DNA from 3 places in the Comamonas sediminis genome. Region 3 is predicted to be linked to each of the others. Evidence: predicted binding sites of a transcription regulator. Region 3 holds the regulator's gene; each other region holds the start of a gene.
What was found. Region 3 encodes LexA, which represses DNA repair genes until DNA is damaged. Its sites were predicted from a motif close to ACTGTATNNNNATACAGT; they were not measured.

Region 1 (4,721 bases), on a different contig from region 3:
TGGGCGGCACACCGGCAATCAGCTTGCCCTGGTTGTCGAGCAGACCCAGGCGCTGGGACAGCGGGTGGCGCTCGATGGGGCGCAATTGCTGGGTCAGTGCAGGCCCGAGTGTGGCCCGGCGCGGTGCCACTGTCTCGGCAGGAGGCGAGACGGGCACGGCCGCCTGGCTGCCAAAGCGGGTCAGTGCATTCCAGCGCTCCGGGGTCAGCGAAGCCCAATGCGGGTCCTTCGCATATTCGCGCCGCAGCTGGCTTTCGAGATACTCCAGCCGCCCCAGCTCGATCTGTGCCACGTAGCCGCCCAGCCCGCGCTGCAGACTCCAGTACGAAAAGCCAAAAAACCCCAGCAGCAGCCCCAGCAGCAGCAGCACCATGGCCAGCAGCACCCGTGTCTGCAAGCGGGTGAAACGCAACTGTTGGAAGCGGGAAGTGGTCACAGAAAGCAGCTGGGGCGTTGGATGGAGGAGCGCAAACGGCAAAAACGGGCAGGCGCAATGCCTGCCCGGCTATTCTCTTACACAGTGCGTGGGTGTGTAAAAGTGTTGCTTGATCGGGGCATTACCAGCGGACTTCAGGGTCCGATGGATGCGCCACGCTTGGCGACCAGTTGCTTGCCCACCTGGCGGCAGGTGGCCTTGGCGGTGGTGCCATTATCCAGTGTCAGTTGGACGGCGTCGCCGGCCTTCTTGCCCTGGCAAGCCTCAATGGCTTGCTTGGACGGGGCGGGTTGGGCGGGGCTGGCGGCCTGGGCCTGTGCGGCGGCGATCCAGAGGGCTGCAGTCACGGCGGTGCTGCACAGCAGACGATGGCGAAGTGGTTGAGAACTCATGGCATTCCTTGTATAAAAAGAGGCTCTGCGGCCAGGCCGCGATCTGGTGTGGAACAGAAAGAAGCGGTGAAACAGAGAAACTGGAGTGTGTTTACGCCTCTCCGCAGAGCCTATGGTTGAACTATAGAAGCCAAATGTGGAGGAAGTTGGGCCGGCTTTGTGCAAGGTGTGACAAAGCGAAAACCGCATGCCTATTGGGTTTCGGCGGTATTGGGCCGCGCGCGCAAGGCCGCAAAGTTATGCAAAGCGGAGGCCGCTTCAGGGCAGCGGCGTGGCTGGCAGGGAGCTTGCGCCACGCGGGCGGCGCGCCGCAATGCGCTGTACCACCCGCTCCGGGCTGCGCAGCAGCCCTGACTCATAGGCGATGACCGACCAGCCCGCGCAGACCTGTAGCAGCTCGCCCGGTTGCAGCAAAAAATCGGGCCGGGAGGGCTTGCCGTAGGCTTCGTTGCCCTGCGCAAAGGTCTCGTACAACAACAGCCCGCCAGGGGCCACGCTGGCCAGAATGCGCGGCCACAGCGGGCGCCACAGATAGTTCGTCACGACCACTGCATCGAAGAGCCGGCCTTCCAGCGGCCAGGCACCGTTTTCGATATCGGCCTGCAGCCATTCGCCTGCCGTGTCCGACTGCAGCGATTGCAGGGCCGCACCGTCGCGGTCCACGCCCGTCACCTGCAAACCCTGGGCCTGCAGATAGCGCGCATGGCGGCCCTGGCCGCAGGCCAGATCCAGCACCTGGCGGCCAGCCGGGATCAGCGCAGAAAAGCGGGTGATCCAGGGCGAGGGGGCGGGGGTGTGGGTGTGGGTGTGGGTCATCGGCTGGATCGTGTTTGCGATCGCTGCATCGCGGCGCGGGGAGAACGTAGACACGTTCTCAGAAGCAGGCCCAGACATGGTCGGCCATGCGCACCATGAATTCCGGTTGCGTATAGAGCATGAACACCAGCGCCAGCAGCACCGCCACCAGCAGCCAGATGGCAGCGCGCTGCCAGCCGCGCAGCGGCACGGCGTCCGCGTTGGAGGGTGTTGGTGGTGCAGGCTGTTGCATGAGAGTTCGGTGGTCAGGCCGCCAGTGGCTGGCGCCGCACGGGCTCTTCCTTGACGGGCAGATTGACCAGGCCGGCGAACACGCCCAGCCCAATGGCCACGTACCAGACGACATCATAGCTGCCGGTGTGGTCATACAGGTAGCCGCCCAGCCAGATGCCCAGGAAGCTGCCGATCTGGTGGCTGAAGAACACAAAGCCGCTGAGCATGGACAAATGCTGCACGCCAAAGATCTGCGCAATGGCGCCATTGGTCAGCGGCACGGTGGACAGCCACAAAAAGCCCATCGCGGCGGCAAACACATAGACCGACCAGGGCGACAGCGGGACCAGCAGAAACACCACGATCGCGATCGCGCGGATGAAATAGATGCCCGAGAGCAGGTAGCGCTTGGCCATGCGCTGGCCCAGCGAGCCTGCCAGGTAGGTGCCAAAGATGTTGAACAGGCCGATGAGCGCGAGCGAATAGCTGGCCACATGCGGCGGCAGCCCGAAGTCCTTCAGGTAGCTGGGCATGTGCACGCCAATGAACATCACCTGGAAGCCGCAAACGAAGTAACCCGCCGTCAGCAGCAAGAAGCTGGGATTGCGGAAGGCTTCGCCCACGGCCTGGGCGATGGTTTGCTGCTGGCCTGCGGCCGCGTGGCGCTTGAGTGCGTGGAAATTGGGCTCGCGCAGCGCGATGGCCAGCGGCACGATGGTCAGCACCAATACCGCACAGACCAGCAGCGCGTTCTGCCAGCCCAGGTGGGCGATCAGCTGGCCCTCGACCGGCACCATGAAGAACTGGCCAAAGGAGCCGGCCGCTGCAGCCACCCCCATGGCCCAGGAGCGTTTCTCAGCAGGCAGTTGGCGCCCGATGACGCCATAGATCACCGCATAGGTGGTGCCTGTCTGCGCCATGCCGATCAGAAGCCCGGCCGTGAGCGCGAACACCAGCGTATTGGGCGCCCAGGCCATGCCGGCCAGGCCCAGCGCATAGAGCAGCGCGCCGCAGACCAGCACCTTGCTGGCGCCAAAACGGTCGGCCAGCATGCCGGTGAAGATGCCAATCAGGCCCCAGCTGAGGTTTTGCACCGCCAGCGCCAGCGCAAAGGATTCGCGCGTCCAGCCCATCTCCTGCGTGATCGGCTGCAGCCACAGGCCAAATCCGTGGCGGATGCCCATCGATAAGGTCACTACGGCGCCGCCACACAGCAGCACGCGGGCTATGGACAATGGTTGTGCGTTGTTTTGCATAGTCTAAGGATGTCTCTTTATCCAAGAATTGTTACTCCAACGCCAAAAACCGGCTGTCGCCCGCATATTGCCCGGTGGCCGGCCAAGCCCATTGCAGGCTTTTGCGACCAAACGTCGTGAATCGTCAACAAGTCCACCTGTTTTTCTATACAGCTATTTACAATGGCAGCCGCTAGAATGGAAAGTTATGGCAAGCAAAAACACGTCTACCAGTGAATACGCAGAAGGCTCGATCCGGGTCCTCAAGGGGCTCGAACCGGTCAAGCAGCGCCCGGGTATGTATACCCGTACTGACAACCCGCTGCACATCATCCAGGAGGTGATCGACAACGCCGCTGACGAGGCACTCGCCGGCTTTGGCAAGAAGATCCGCGTCTATCTGCACACCGATGCGTCGATCAGTGTGGAGGACGACGGCCGGGGCATTCCGTTTGGCATGCATCCCGAAGAACATGCGCCGGTGGTGGAGCTGGTGTTCACCCGCCTGCACGCGGGCGGCAAGTTCGACAAGGGCCAGGGCGGCGCCTACAGCTTCTCCGGCGGTCTGCATGGCGTGGGGGTGTCGGTGACCAATGCGTTGGCCACCCGCATGGAAGTGACCGTGCACCGCGACGGCTCCGTCGCCACGATGGCGTTTGCCGGTGGCGATGTGGTCGAGCCGCTGAAGGTGCGGCCGATGGTCAGCGGTGACCGCAAGCAGGGCACGACGGTGCGTGTGTGGCCCGATGCCAAGTATTTCGAATCCAGCCATTTGCCAATGGGCGAGCTGGTGCACCTGCTGCGCAGCAAGGCGGTGCTGATGCCCGGCGTCAGCGTGCAGCTGACGCAGGACAAGAGCCGCGAGACGCAGACCTGGCAGTACAAGGGCGGCCTCAAGGACTACCTGCTGCAGACCCTGCCGGTGGACCCGATCATTCCGGTGTTCGAAGGCGAGGGTTTTGCCGGCCGCAGCGACGACCATTTTGCCGAGGGCGAAGGGGCGTCCTGGTGCGTGGCCTTCACCGACGAAGGCCAGCCGGTGCGCGAGAGCTATGTCAACCTGATCCCCACCACCGCCGGCGGCACGCATGAAAGCGGCCTGCGCGACGGCCTGTTCCAGGCGGTCAAGAGCTTTATCGAACTGCACTCGCTGCTGCCCAAGGGCGTCAAGCTGATGCCCGAGGACGTGTTTGCCCGTGCCAGCTATGTGCTGTCGGCCAAGGTGCTCGATCCCCAGTTCCAGGGCCAGATCAAGGAGCGCCTGAATTCGCGCGATGCAGTGCGCCTGGTCTCGGGCATGGTGCGGCCTGCGCTGGAGCTGTGGCTGAACCAGAACGTCGAATATGGCAAGAAGCTCGCCGAGATCGCGATCAAGGCGGCACAGACGCGCCAGCGCGCCGGCCAGAAGGTGGAAAAGCGCAAGGGCAGCGGCGTGGCCGTGTTGCCCGGCAAGCTGACCGATTGCGAAAGCCGCGACCTGGCCTACAACGAGGTGTTTCTGGTCGAGGGTGATTCGGCCGGCGGCAGCGCCAAGATGGGCCGCGACAAGGAAACCCAGGCCATCCTGCCGCTGCGCGGCAAGGTGCTCAACACCTGGGAGGTGGACCGCGACCGCCTGTTTGCCAATAC
Region 2 (4,721 bases), on a different contig from region 3:
GAGGGCGGTCAGGATGCCGGTATCCATGCGCCGGGCCAGCGCCCCCCGGGGCAGTGCATGGACGGCGCCCAGGCTCTGGCAGCCCAGCTGGCTCAGCAGCTCGGCATGCCGGGCCACTGCATCGATGGCATGCAGCGGCAAAGGGGCCAGCACCTGCGGCAGCGGCTGGCCCATGCCGTGGCGGATACCGCAGCGCGCCAGCGCAATCGCGGCCAGGCTGGTGGGGGCCCAACTGATGGCTTGCACGCCCAGCTCGCGGCTCTCGCGCAGCAGGCGCCGGGCCAGTGGCTGGCGGCCGCCAAACAGGCGCTCGCTGGCTGACAGCTCCAGCACCAGTGCATCGCCAAAAACCGTGTCCGATGGCACGCAGGCCAGGCGCGGCGTGAACTGCTGCGCCCACAGCGCCAGGCCTTGCATATCGGCCAAGGGCGTGGCGTGGGCAGCTTCAGTGGAGCAGGCTGGACTGGCGCGCGCGCTGGCTGCGGGGCAGGGGAAGTGGGGCAGCAGGGCGGCCCAGATCGGTGTCATGGTATGGCAAGCTAAGGGCAGTGTTGGAGGATGAGACGGAAACGGCAGCGGTGGCCGGTTGGGGCAGCGGCACGGTGCCAGGCCACAGCCGGGCGGGCAGCACGGCTTGCAGGCTGGGCGGCACGGCAGGCAGCTCCAGCGTGCCCTGGTGCACGGGGCCCCGGCGTTTGAGCAGCTGCAGCTGCAGTGACCACGGCTGGCTGCTGCGCACCAGCAGCCGCAACGGGGCGGCGGAGGCCTGGTGCTGGCTGCTCTCGGGTCGAAAGACAAAGACGGGCCCTTCAAACTGCTGGGCACTGATTTGCAGGCGGCGTATCTGCTCGGGCTGCACCTGGGGCAGCCAGGCCAGCAAGGCCGCTGCGGCATTGGCTTTGAGCAGTTGCTCCAGCGCCCAGAGCTGGTCTTGCGGGCGGCTGCTGTGTATCCATACCAGCTGCCCGGGCGCCAGGCCGCTCTGGGCCAGCCCGCTGGCGTGGGGCGGCAGTGGCGGGCCCAGCGCGATGACGGGCTTGTGCGCTGGGCACTGCTGCAGGCCTCGGCCGGTCAGGCGCCACTCCAAGGTGCCGGCCTGGGGCTGCAGCACCTCGGTCAGGCACTGGCTGGGCCAGCCCTTGCCAGGCAGCTCGGCATCGAGTGCATCCCAGCCGGTGGGGATGCCCGCCATCGGCGCGCGCACCATGTGATCGCCCCGCCAGAGCTGGACGTTCACCGCGGGCGGCAAGGACAGGGCATCGAGTTTGGGCATGGCAACTAACTGTATATATGTACAGTATAAGAGCTAGCGCAGCGGCAATGTGTAACAAGCGCCGGGCAAGCCGCGGGCGACTGGGCTGGAAAGTGAGTGTCTGCCTTTCAAAACAACCCCCTGCAGCTTTCTTTTGAAGCTGACAGCCAGCCCGGGTAAGATCGCGGTACATGCAAATACCAGAACCCCACGACTCTGCCGACCGCCCTGCGCCGCCGTCTTCTGCCGCCTCTGCACGGCGTGCGGCGGTGGTCGATGGGGTGGCCGTCGATGGCCTGACGCCAGTGCCGCATCTGGAGCGCAAGGCCGGGGCATTGCTGTTGTTTACCCTGCTGCTGATCCTGGGCTCGGCCTTTTATCTGATGTATGCGCGCGGCGTCTTCGAGCCCAAGCAGTCGCTGATCCTGACGGCCGATGATTCCGAGGGTGTCTCCATCGGTCTGGACATGACTTTCTCCGGCTTTGCGATTGGCAAGGTCAGCAAGATCGAGCTGGCGCCCGATGGCACGGTGCGCATCCATGTGGATGTGCCCGAGAAAGATGCGCACTGGTTGCGCAGCAGCAGCGTGTTCACGCTGGTCAAGGGCCTGGTGGGGGGCACGACGATCAAGGCCTATTCGGGCATTCTGGACGACCCGCAGCTGGAGGATGGCGCCGTGCGCGCGGTGCTGTCGGGCGATGCGACGGCCGAGCTGCCGCAGCTGATGAGCAATGCACGCCAGCTGCTGGAGAACCTGAACATGATGACCTCGGCCGGCTCGGCCTTGGGTGGCACCCTGGAGCAGCTGCGTGACCTGAGCACCAAGCTCAACGGCCCCAGCGGCGCGCTGGGCGTGGTGATGGGTGGGGATGCCGAGGCGCGCAAGATATCGCAGACCCTGGACCGCACCAACCAGCTGCTGGCGCGCCTCGATGGCCTGGCCAAGAATGCCGACAAGCAGGTGTTTGGGGCCGATGGCGTGATGCCCGAAGTGCGCGCCACGGTGCAGCAACTCAATGCCGTGCTCGGCGATGTGCGCGGCAGCCTGAAGAAGGTGGATGCGGTGCTGGTGGAGGCCCAGGCCGTGGGCGCCAATGCCAAGGATGCCACCAGCCAGCTGGGTGATTTGCGTGCCGATGTGGAGGCCAATCTGCGCAAGGTCGAAGGCATGCTGACCGAGTTGAACCGCAAATGGCCGTTTGCCAAAAAGGATGCCGAGGTGCGACTGCCATGAGTACCGTGCTTGCCATCACCGCCCGCCTGGCCGCAGCCTTGCTGGCCGCCGCTGTGTTGGGCGGCTGCGCCAGCGGCAAGAAGGCGCCCGACTGGGCGATCAACGAACAAGGCGCTGCCGAACGCGCGACCGATGCCTACCTGTCAGGCAACCAACGGGTGGCAGAGGCCGAATGGCGGCGTGCGCGTGACGAGGTAAGCCGCACGGCCCGGCCCGATCTGCTGGCCCGGCTGGAGCTGGCGCGCTGCGCTGCGCAGGTGGCTGCCTTGGAGGCTGCCCCTTGCACGGGCTTTGAGGCCGTGGCCCAGGATGCTGCCGATGCCGAGCAAGCCTATGCCCGCTATCTGCAGGGCCAGTTGGCTGCTGGCGATGTGGCGCTGCTGCCCAAGGCCCAGCAGGCAGTGGCGCCGCTGGCACCGGAGCAAGCAGCCGCTGCGCTGGCCGCTATGGAAGACCCGCTCTCGCGCCTGGTCGCGGCCGGCGTGCTGGCGGTGCGCGGACCGGTGCCGATGGCGGTCGTCACCCAGGCGGTCGATACCGCCTCGGCCCAAGGCTGGCGCCGTGCCGTGATGGCCTGGCTGATCAACCAGCAGCGCCTGGCGCGCGCGTTGGGCGATACGGCACTGGCCGACCAGGTGCAGCGCCGCCTGGACCTGCTGCAGGCCACGCAGAAGTAAGCCCGCAGCCACTACAGCGCTGCATCCACTCACACTGACTGGCTCGTCGTCGTATCGGGCACTGGCTCTGGCTGCGTGCCGGGGTAAGGGTGCTCGGGGTTGCCGGGGTAGGGGTGTGCCGGCTCACTGGGATAGGGGTGCTGCGGGTTGCCCGGGTAGGGGTGCAAAGGGCTGGGCTCATACGTGCCCGGCTCACCAGGCGCCGGCTGCGGCTGGCCGGGAATGGGGGGCTGGGCAGGGGACGGACTGGGCTCGTAGGGTTGGGGCATGGTGGCTCTCCTGGTGCAGCTGGTGGAGCCGCTGGCGCACCGGCGCATACGGCTGGATTCAGCATGGGGCAAAAGCCCAGTGTTGCAAGCGCAGGGGCCAGGCCGTGTAGGTCTGCGTAGCGCGCGGGGGTACGCCCAGTGCCGTTACGCCATGTGTGAAGCGGAACAATGTATTGGGAAGCGTTTTTCCGACATGCAGCGCTGTGCGCCAGGGCTACTCTGAAAGCCTGTTCAGCGATTGGAGGACGCCATGCGCCACCTGCACCCCATGTTTCTCGCCCTGGTAGGGGCCCAGGCCCAGAAGCCCGTTCCCACCACCCCCAAGAAGCCACGGCCAGGCGGCGGTGGCCCGCCCGCCGATGGTGATCCTTCCCAATGACGGAGCCCGGCAACGCGGTGGGGCCATGACCACGGACCGCCCCATACCGCCTCCGCCCTCATCCCTGCCTGCACCCACCCAAGGAGTTTTGTGATGCCCCAAGGAGATAAATCCGCTTATACCGATAAGCAAAAACGCATGGCTCGCCATATCGAGAAAAGCTACGAGAAAAAAGGCGTCTCGGAAGACGAGGCTGCCTCACGCGCCTGGGCCACGGTGAACAAGGAAACCGGTGGCGGCAAGCGCTCCGGATCCGGCCGGGGCAAGGCAACAGGGCCGGGCTCGCAGCTCGCAGCCGCGCGCTCGGCTGCTGCCAAGAAAGCCGCCGCCAGCCGCAGCCCCGAGGCTCGATCCGCATCGGCTAAAAAAGCAGCGGCCACCCGCAAGCGCAACGCCGCTGCCAAGAAGAAATAAGAACAGGCCAGCCACCGGGTGGTGTGCTGGCCTGTTGCGTTGCCGGTCTAGACCGGTTCCGGATCCTTCACCGGTGGCTCATGCCCGGGTTCCTCGATAGGCAAGGTGCTGTCGGGCGGATCGATGGGCTCGGGCTTGGGCAGATCCGGCGGTGGTGGCGCCACCGGCGGCTGAGGGGGCGTGGTAGGGGTTGGCATGGCGGCCTCCTTTCTGCCTTCTTTGTACTGCGCGGTGTGGCGGCCGTATGTCGGACAAGCTTGTCAGCGGGTAAGTGCATGTAGGGCTGTCGAGGTTGATGTTGCAGTGGTCTGCCGCTGCGCGATGCCGTTTCATTTTTTCCAAGTTCAAGATCCAAGGAGTTTCAGCATGAGCCCATCCAACAGTCCATCCCAAAAGAGCGTCAGCAAGAAGCCTTCGCCAGAAAAGCGCTCGGTCGAGGAAGTGGTGGCTGCGCAGCAGCGCATCCAGCAAGAGCAAGGCCAAAACGACGCGCGG
Region 3 (4,721 bases):
GGCCGAGGCCTGCAGCTTGCTGAAGCTCGCCGGCGACGACATCGTGGTCAACGTGCAAGGGGACGAGCCCTTGATCGCGCCAGCGCTGATCGATGCGGTCGCCGCCCTGCTCAGCGAGCGGCCCGAGGCCAGCATGGGCACCGTCGCCCATCCGATGGCCGATCTGGAGTCGCTGCTCAGCCCGAATGTGGTCAAGGTGGTCCTCGATGCCCAAGGCATGGCCAGCTATTTCAGCCGCGCGCCCATCCCGTGGGGCCGTGATTTTGTCAATATGGCTTGGTGGAAGAACCCCGGCACCACCGGCACGCCCGGCTTTGCGCCGCTGCACCATATGGGTATCTACAGCTACCGCGCCCAGTTTTTGCATACCTTCCCCACGCTCAGCCAGGCGCCTACCGAGCAGATCGAGATGCTGGAGCAGCTGCGCGCAATCTGGCATGGCTACCGCATCGCCGTGCATGTGACGCGGCAGATCCCCGGCTCCGGCGTGGACACCCCCGAGGACCTGGTGCGTGTACGACAGCTGCTCGGCGCGGTGATGTAACCCGCGTGCCAGCCATGCACTACCACCGCCCCGACTGCAAGCACACCGTAAGCAAAAAGGCGCAGCATGCCTGTCTTGCGCAGCCGAGACACGGTATTGGTGCCCAGTTCGCTGACAATCCCCTGATGCGTGATATGCTCAAGCCCAGTTTTTTTGCGTAAAAGCGGGCTTCAGTGCCCGCTTTTGCCGTGCAAGTTTTTTATTCTCCAAGGACCGCCATGAAATTAATTCTTTTGGGAGCACCCGGCGCCGGCAAAGGTACGCAAGCTGCCTTCATCTGCCAAAAATACGGTATTCCCCAGATTTCCACCGGCGACATGCTGCGCGCAGCGGTCAAGGCGGGCACGCCGCTGGGCCTGCAGGCCAAGGCCGTGATGGATGCCGGTCAGCTGGTCAGTGACGATCTGATCATCAACCTGGTCAAGGAACGTATCGCCCAGGCCGATTGCGCCAATGGCTTCCTGTTTGACGGTTTCCCCCGCACGATCCCGCAGGCCGACGCGATGAAGGCCGCTGGCGTCAAGCTCGATTACGTGCTGGAAATCGATGTGCCGTTTGAAGCCATCATCGAGCGCATGAGCGGCCGCCGCAGCCATCCCGCATCGGGCCGTACCTACCATGTCAAGTTCAATCCGCCCAAGACCGAAGGCCTGGACGATGTGACTGGCGAGCCCCTGGTGCAGCGCGAAGACGACAAGGAAGAAACCGTCAAGAAGCGCCTGGACGTTTACAGCAGCCAGACCCGCCCCTTGGTCGACTACTACAGCAGCTGGGCTGCACAAGACCCGGCCGCCGCCCCCAAGTACCGCGCGATCAGCGGCATGGGCTCGGTCGAAGAAATCACGCAGCGCGCGATTGCTGCCCTGCAGGCCTGATAAGCAACTCTGCCTCATCTACCAAGCCACTGTCGTGCGACAGTGGCTTTTTTATGCCCGTCTATTTATCGGTAAATAAACCGGTATCTGCCGTTGGCTCCCATGCCCGTACTTAGATTTTGGATCGGGCCTGCACCAGCGCCAGCTGCAGGCTGACCCGGCATTTGTAGGGCGTCAAGGCCACGGCCAGGTCTTTGTCCAGATCGGCCATCCCGGGCAATACCGCATCGCTGATCACGCCATCGCTGCAGCGGCTGCTGCGCCACACCGGCAAACCGTGCTGGCGTGCGCGCGCCATCGCATCCAGCAGCGCCTCATGCACCGTGCCATTGCCGGTGGTCGCCACCACCAAGCCCTCCACACCCTGGGCCTGCAGCGCCTCCAACAGCCCCAGGCGCAGGCCTGCATGGCTGGTGACGATCTCCACCCACGGCCAGGGCGTACTGGCCGGCGCGGGCAAGGCCGCCAGCCAGGCGCTGCCGGTATAGCCGCCCTCCGTATCTGCTGCCTGCGGTGCATAGCCCTGGCGCAGGCGCACGTTCGTGCCATCCACCCAGCCCAGCGGCCCCTGCTCGCCCGATGAAAAGGCCAGCAAGCGGTGCGGGTGCACCTTTTGCAGCCAGCGCGCGCTGTGCAGCTCGCCCCCGCCGGTCACCGCGACCACCTCGCGCAACAGCGGATGGCCGTCCGCATCCAGCGCCGCAGCGGCGGCCACGGCATCCTTGAGATTCTGCGGGCCATCGGGCATCAAGGCATTGGCCGGGCGCATCGCACAGGTCAGCACCACCGGCTTGGCCAGGCGCCCTAAAACGCAATGCAGAAACCAGGCAGTTTCCTCCAAGGTATCCGTTCCGTGGGTGATAACAACACCGCGTACCGCCTCGTCGCGCATCGCTGCATCGCAAGCCTGGAGCAGCGCATGCCAGACCTCGTCGCTCATGTCCTTGCTATCAATTTGCGCGATCTGCATTGCATCCAGCGGGCCCGCCGCGGCGGTCTCGATACCGCTCACCCCCGCCAGCAGGGCCGCGACCGACAGCTGCGCCGCACGGTACTGGCCGGGATTCTCGGCATCATCGGCCATGCCGGCAATGGTGCCGCCGGTGCCGATGATCAAAATTTTTGGCTGCAAAGCTTGCCTCCTGCAAAAAACTGGTTAAAAATACAGGTACTGGATTGATATACAGGTGTTGGAGTGCACGGCAGCTTGGCTGCCACCCGGCACCACAGATCACACGGAGATCTTATGCGAGACCATCCCAAACTCACCGCGCGCCAACAAGAAATTCTGGACCTGATCCAGACGGCCATCTCGCGCACCGGCGCCCCGCCAACGCGCGCCGAAATCGCCAGCAAGCTGGGCTTCAAATCGGCCAATTCGGCAGAAGACCACCTCAAGGCGCTGGCACGCAAGGGTGTGATCGAGCTGGTCAGCGGTACCTCCCGGGGGATTCGCCTGCAAAGTGATACCGTGCGCTCCATCAATGCCGCACGCGGCACGCGCTTTTCGTCGCCGCTGGCAGGCGTGTCCAACGCCACCGCCGGCCTGGGCCGCGTGGTGCAAGAGCTCGCCCAGCTGGCCCTGCCGCTGATTGGCCGCGTGTCAGCGGGCTCGCCCATCCTGGCGCAAGAGCATGTCGATCAGACCTATACCGTTGAAGGTGGCCTGTTCCAGCAGCAGCCCGATTACCTGCTGAAGGTACGCGGCATGTCGATGCGCGATGTCGGCATCATCGATGGCGATCTGCTGGCCGTCAAAGCCACCCGCGAGGCCCGCAATGGCCAGATCATCGTCGCGCGTCTGGGCGATGACGTCACCGTCAAGCGCCTGCAGCGCACCAAGGATGGCATCGAGCTGCTGGCCGAAAACCCGGATTACCTGCCCATCGTCGTGCAGCCGGGCGAGCCCTTCGAGATCGAAGGCATTGCCGTCGGGTTGATTCGCAACACGATGCTGAACTAAGTCAAGCGGCCCTGTCGGCCCCTCCCTTTCTGCGCAACCCCAGGTAGCGGGCGTTGTGGGCACCCGGCCCACAACCCTGGGGAATGCGCTCGCCTTGCGCAATCCTGCTGTCATCCGTACACCAAGGAGTCTCCCATGCTCGTAGCAGATGCATTGCGTGCGCTTGCGCCCTTTTCCCTCGTCGCTGGCCTGCCCTGGTTCCAGTCCATCCAACGTGCCATCGTGCGCAGCAGCCGCCGCCGTCCAGGCCATGGCGCCGCCAACGATGGCCAGCTTGCGGCCCAGGTGCATTGCTTTGCCGCCGCCTCCAGCGCCGCTGCGCAGCGTGGTGCCGTGCAGCAACTGAGCCTGCTCGATGGCCCCAGCATTCCGCCTGGCGTGGACGGCCCTGCTGAAGAGACACCCGCACAGCGCCCCATCGACCGCATTCGCCTGCCGCGCAAACCCGCAGCGCGCCGCCGCCTCTCGGTCGGTGCACCGTCTCACACCCGCCCGTTCTTGTCGGTACAGCGCTGCAGCGCCCAGGCCGCCAACGATGCCCCCGTCAAGATGTACTGGGCGCAACCGGCCAGCCTGCACCGCCAAAAGGGCATGCGCTGGGCCATGTCGGGCAGCATGGCCGATATCTGTGCCGAGCTTGAACGCCTGGAGCGGCTGGAGCATCTGCACGCGGTCTAAGCCAGTGCCAATCCGGGCCGGTGCGTTGTAGCCAGCCTGCTGGCAGCTGCATGCCTGCTGTCACGAGGGGTGGACAGCAGCGGAATCGCTACGCTGGGTTGACGCAGACGCTGAACGTACCGGGCGTTACCGCCATGCCGGGCACGCGCCAAACCGGCACCTTCAGCGCTCTGCCTTCAGCCCGCTGCCCGCTGCTCATGGCCACTAAGCCGTGGCTGCCGCCGCACTGCCAGTGGCTTCTTCTTTTCTATCTTTCGCTCAGCGTGCGGCCGCAGCAGCCTCCAGCGCCAGCTGTTTGAAAGGCGCCAGCTGCTCGCGCAGGGCATCCCTCGCGCCATCCACTGCAGCAGCCACCGCATCGGGCCCCAACACCAGACCTTGCAGCAACACAAAATGCACATTGCGGATGCCGATGGAGGCCAGCGCATAACGCAAATAAGGCGTCAGAAAGTCCTCCTGACGCGCTTTTGGACCTGCATGGAAGCCGCCTGAACTGACCAACACCAAGGTGGGCCGGTCCTTCATCAGGCCGATCTTGCCTTCCGGCGTCGACGCAAAGCTGCGGTGGATACGGATCACCTGGTCCAGCCAGAGCTTGAGCGTGGCCGGCACCGCAAAGTTGTGCATGGGGGTCAGAATCATCAGCAGATCGCTGTCTTCC

Region 1: AB7A72_RS21100 (DNA topoisomerase IV subunit B) is a predicted target of LexA. The motif match lies at 3,250-3,267, and genes of this name have one in related genera.
Region 2: imuA (translesion DNA synthesis-associated protein ImuA) is a predicted target of LexA. The motif match lies at 1,282-1,299, and genes of this name have one in related genera.

Annotation. Positions count from the first base shown of each region.
Region 1 is NZ_JBGBDC010000010.1:157,122-161,842, forward strand. It holds gene AB7A72_RS21075 (ATP-binding protein) at 1-436, opposite strand, end outside; gene AB7A72_RS21080 (hypothetical protein) at 571-828, opposite strand; gene AB7A72_RS21085 (class I SAM-dependent methyltransferase) at 1,087-1,644, opposite strand; gene AB7A72_RS21090 (hypothetical protein) at 1,703-1,876, opposite strand; gene AB7A72_RS21095 (MFS transporter) at 1,890-3,113, opposite strand; gene AB7A72_RS21100 (DNA topoisomerase IV subunit B) at 3,301-4,721, shown strand, end outside.
Region 2 is NZ_JBGBDC010000001.1:508,864-513,584, reverse strand. It holds gene AB7A72_RS02235 (Y-family DNA polymerase) at 1-417, opposite strand, end outside; gene imuA (translesion DNA synthesis-associated protein ImuA) at 446-1,273, opposite strand; gene AB7A72_RS02225 (MlaD family protein) at 1,444-2,487, shown strand; gene AB7A72_RS02220 (hypothetical protein) at 2,484-3,164, shown strand; gene AB7A72_RS02215 (hypothetical protein) at 3,194-3,433, opposite strand; gene AB7A72_RS02210 (hypothetical protein) at 3,684-3,812, shown strand; gene AB7A72_RS02205 (plasmid stabilization protein) at 3,906-4,226, shown strand; gene AB7A72_RS02200 (hypothetical protein) at 4,274-4,423, opposite strand; gene AB7A72_RS02195 (SDR family oxidoreductase) at 4,593-4,721, shown strand, end outside.
Region 3 is NZ_JBGBDC010000011.1:140,677-145,397, reverse strand. It holds gene kdsB (3-deoxy-manno-octulosonate cytidylyltransferase) at 1-544, shown strand, start outside; gene adk (adenylate kinase) at 763-1,419, shown strand; gene AB7A72_RS22185 (asparaginase) at 1,532-2,551, opposite strand; gene lexA (transcriptional repressor LexA) at 2,666-3,382, shown strand; gene AB7A72_RS22175 (hypothetical protein) at 3,518-4,060, shown strand; gene AB7A72_RS22170 (FMN-dependent NADH-azoreductase) at 4,319-4,721, opposite strand, start outside.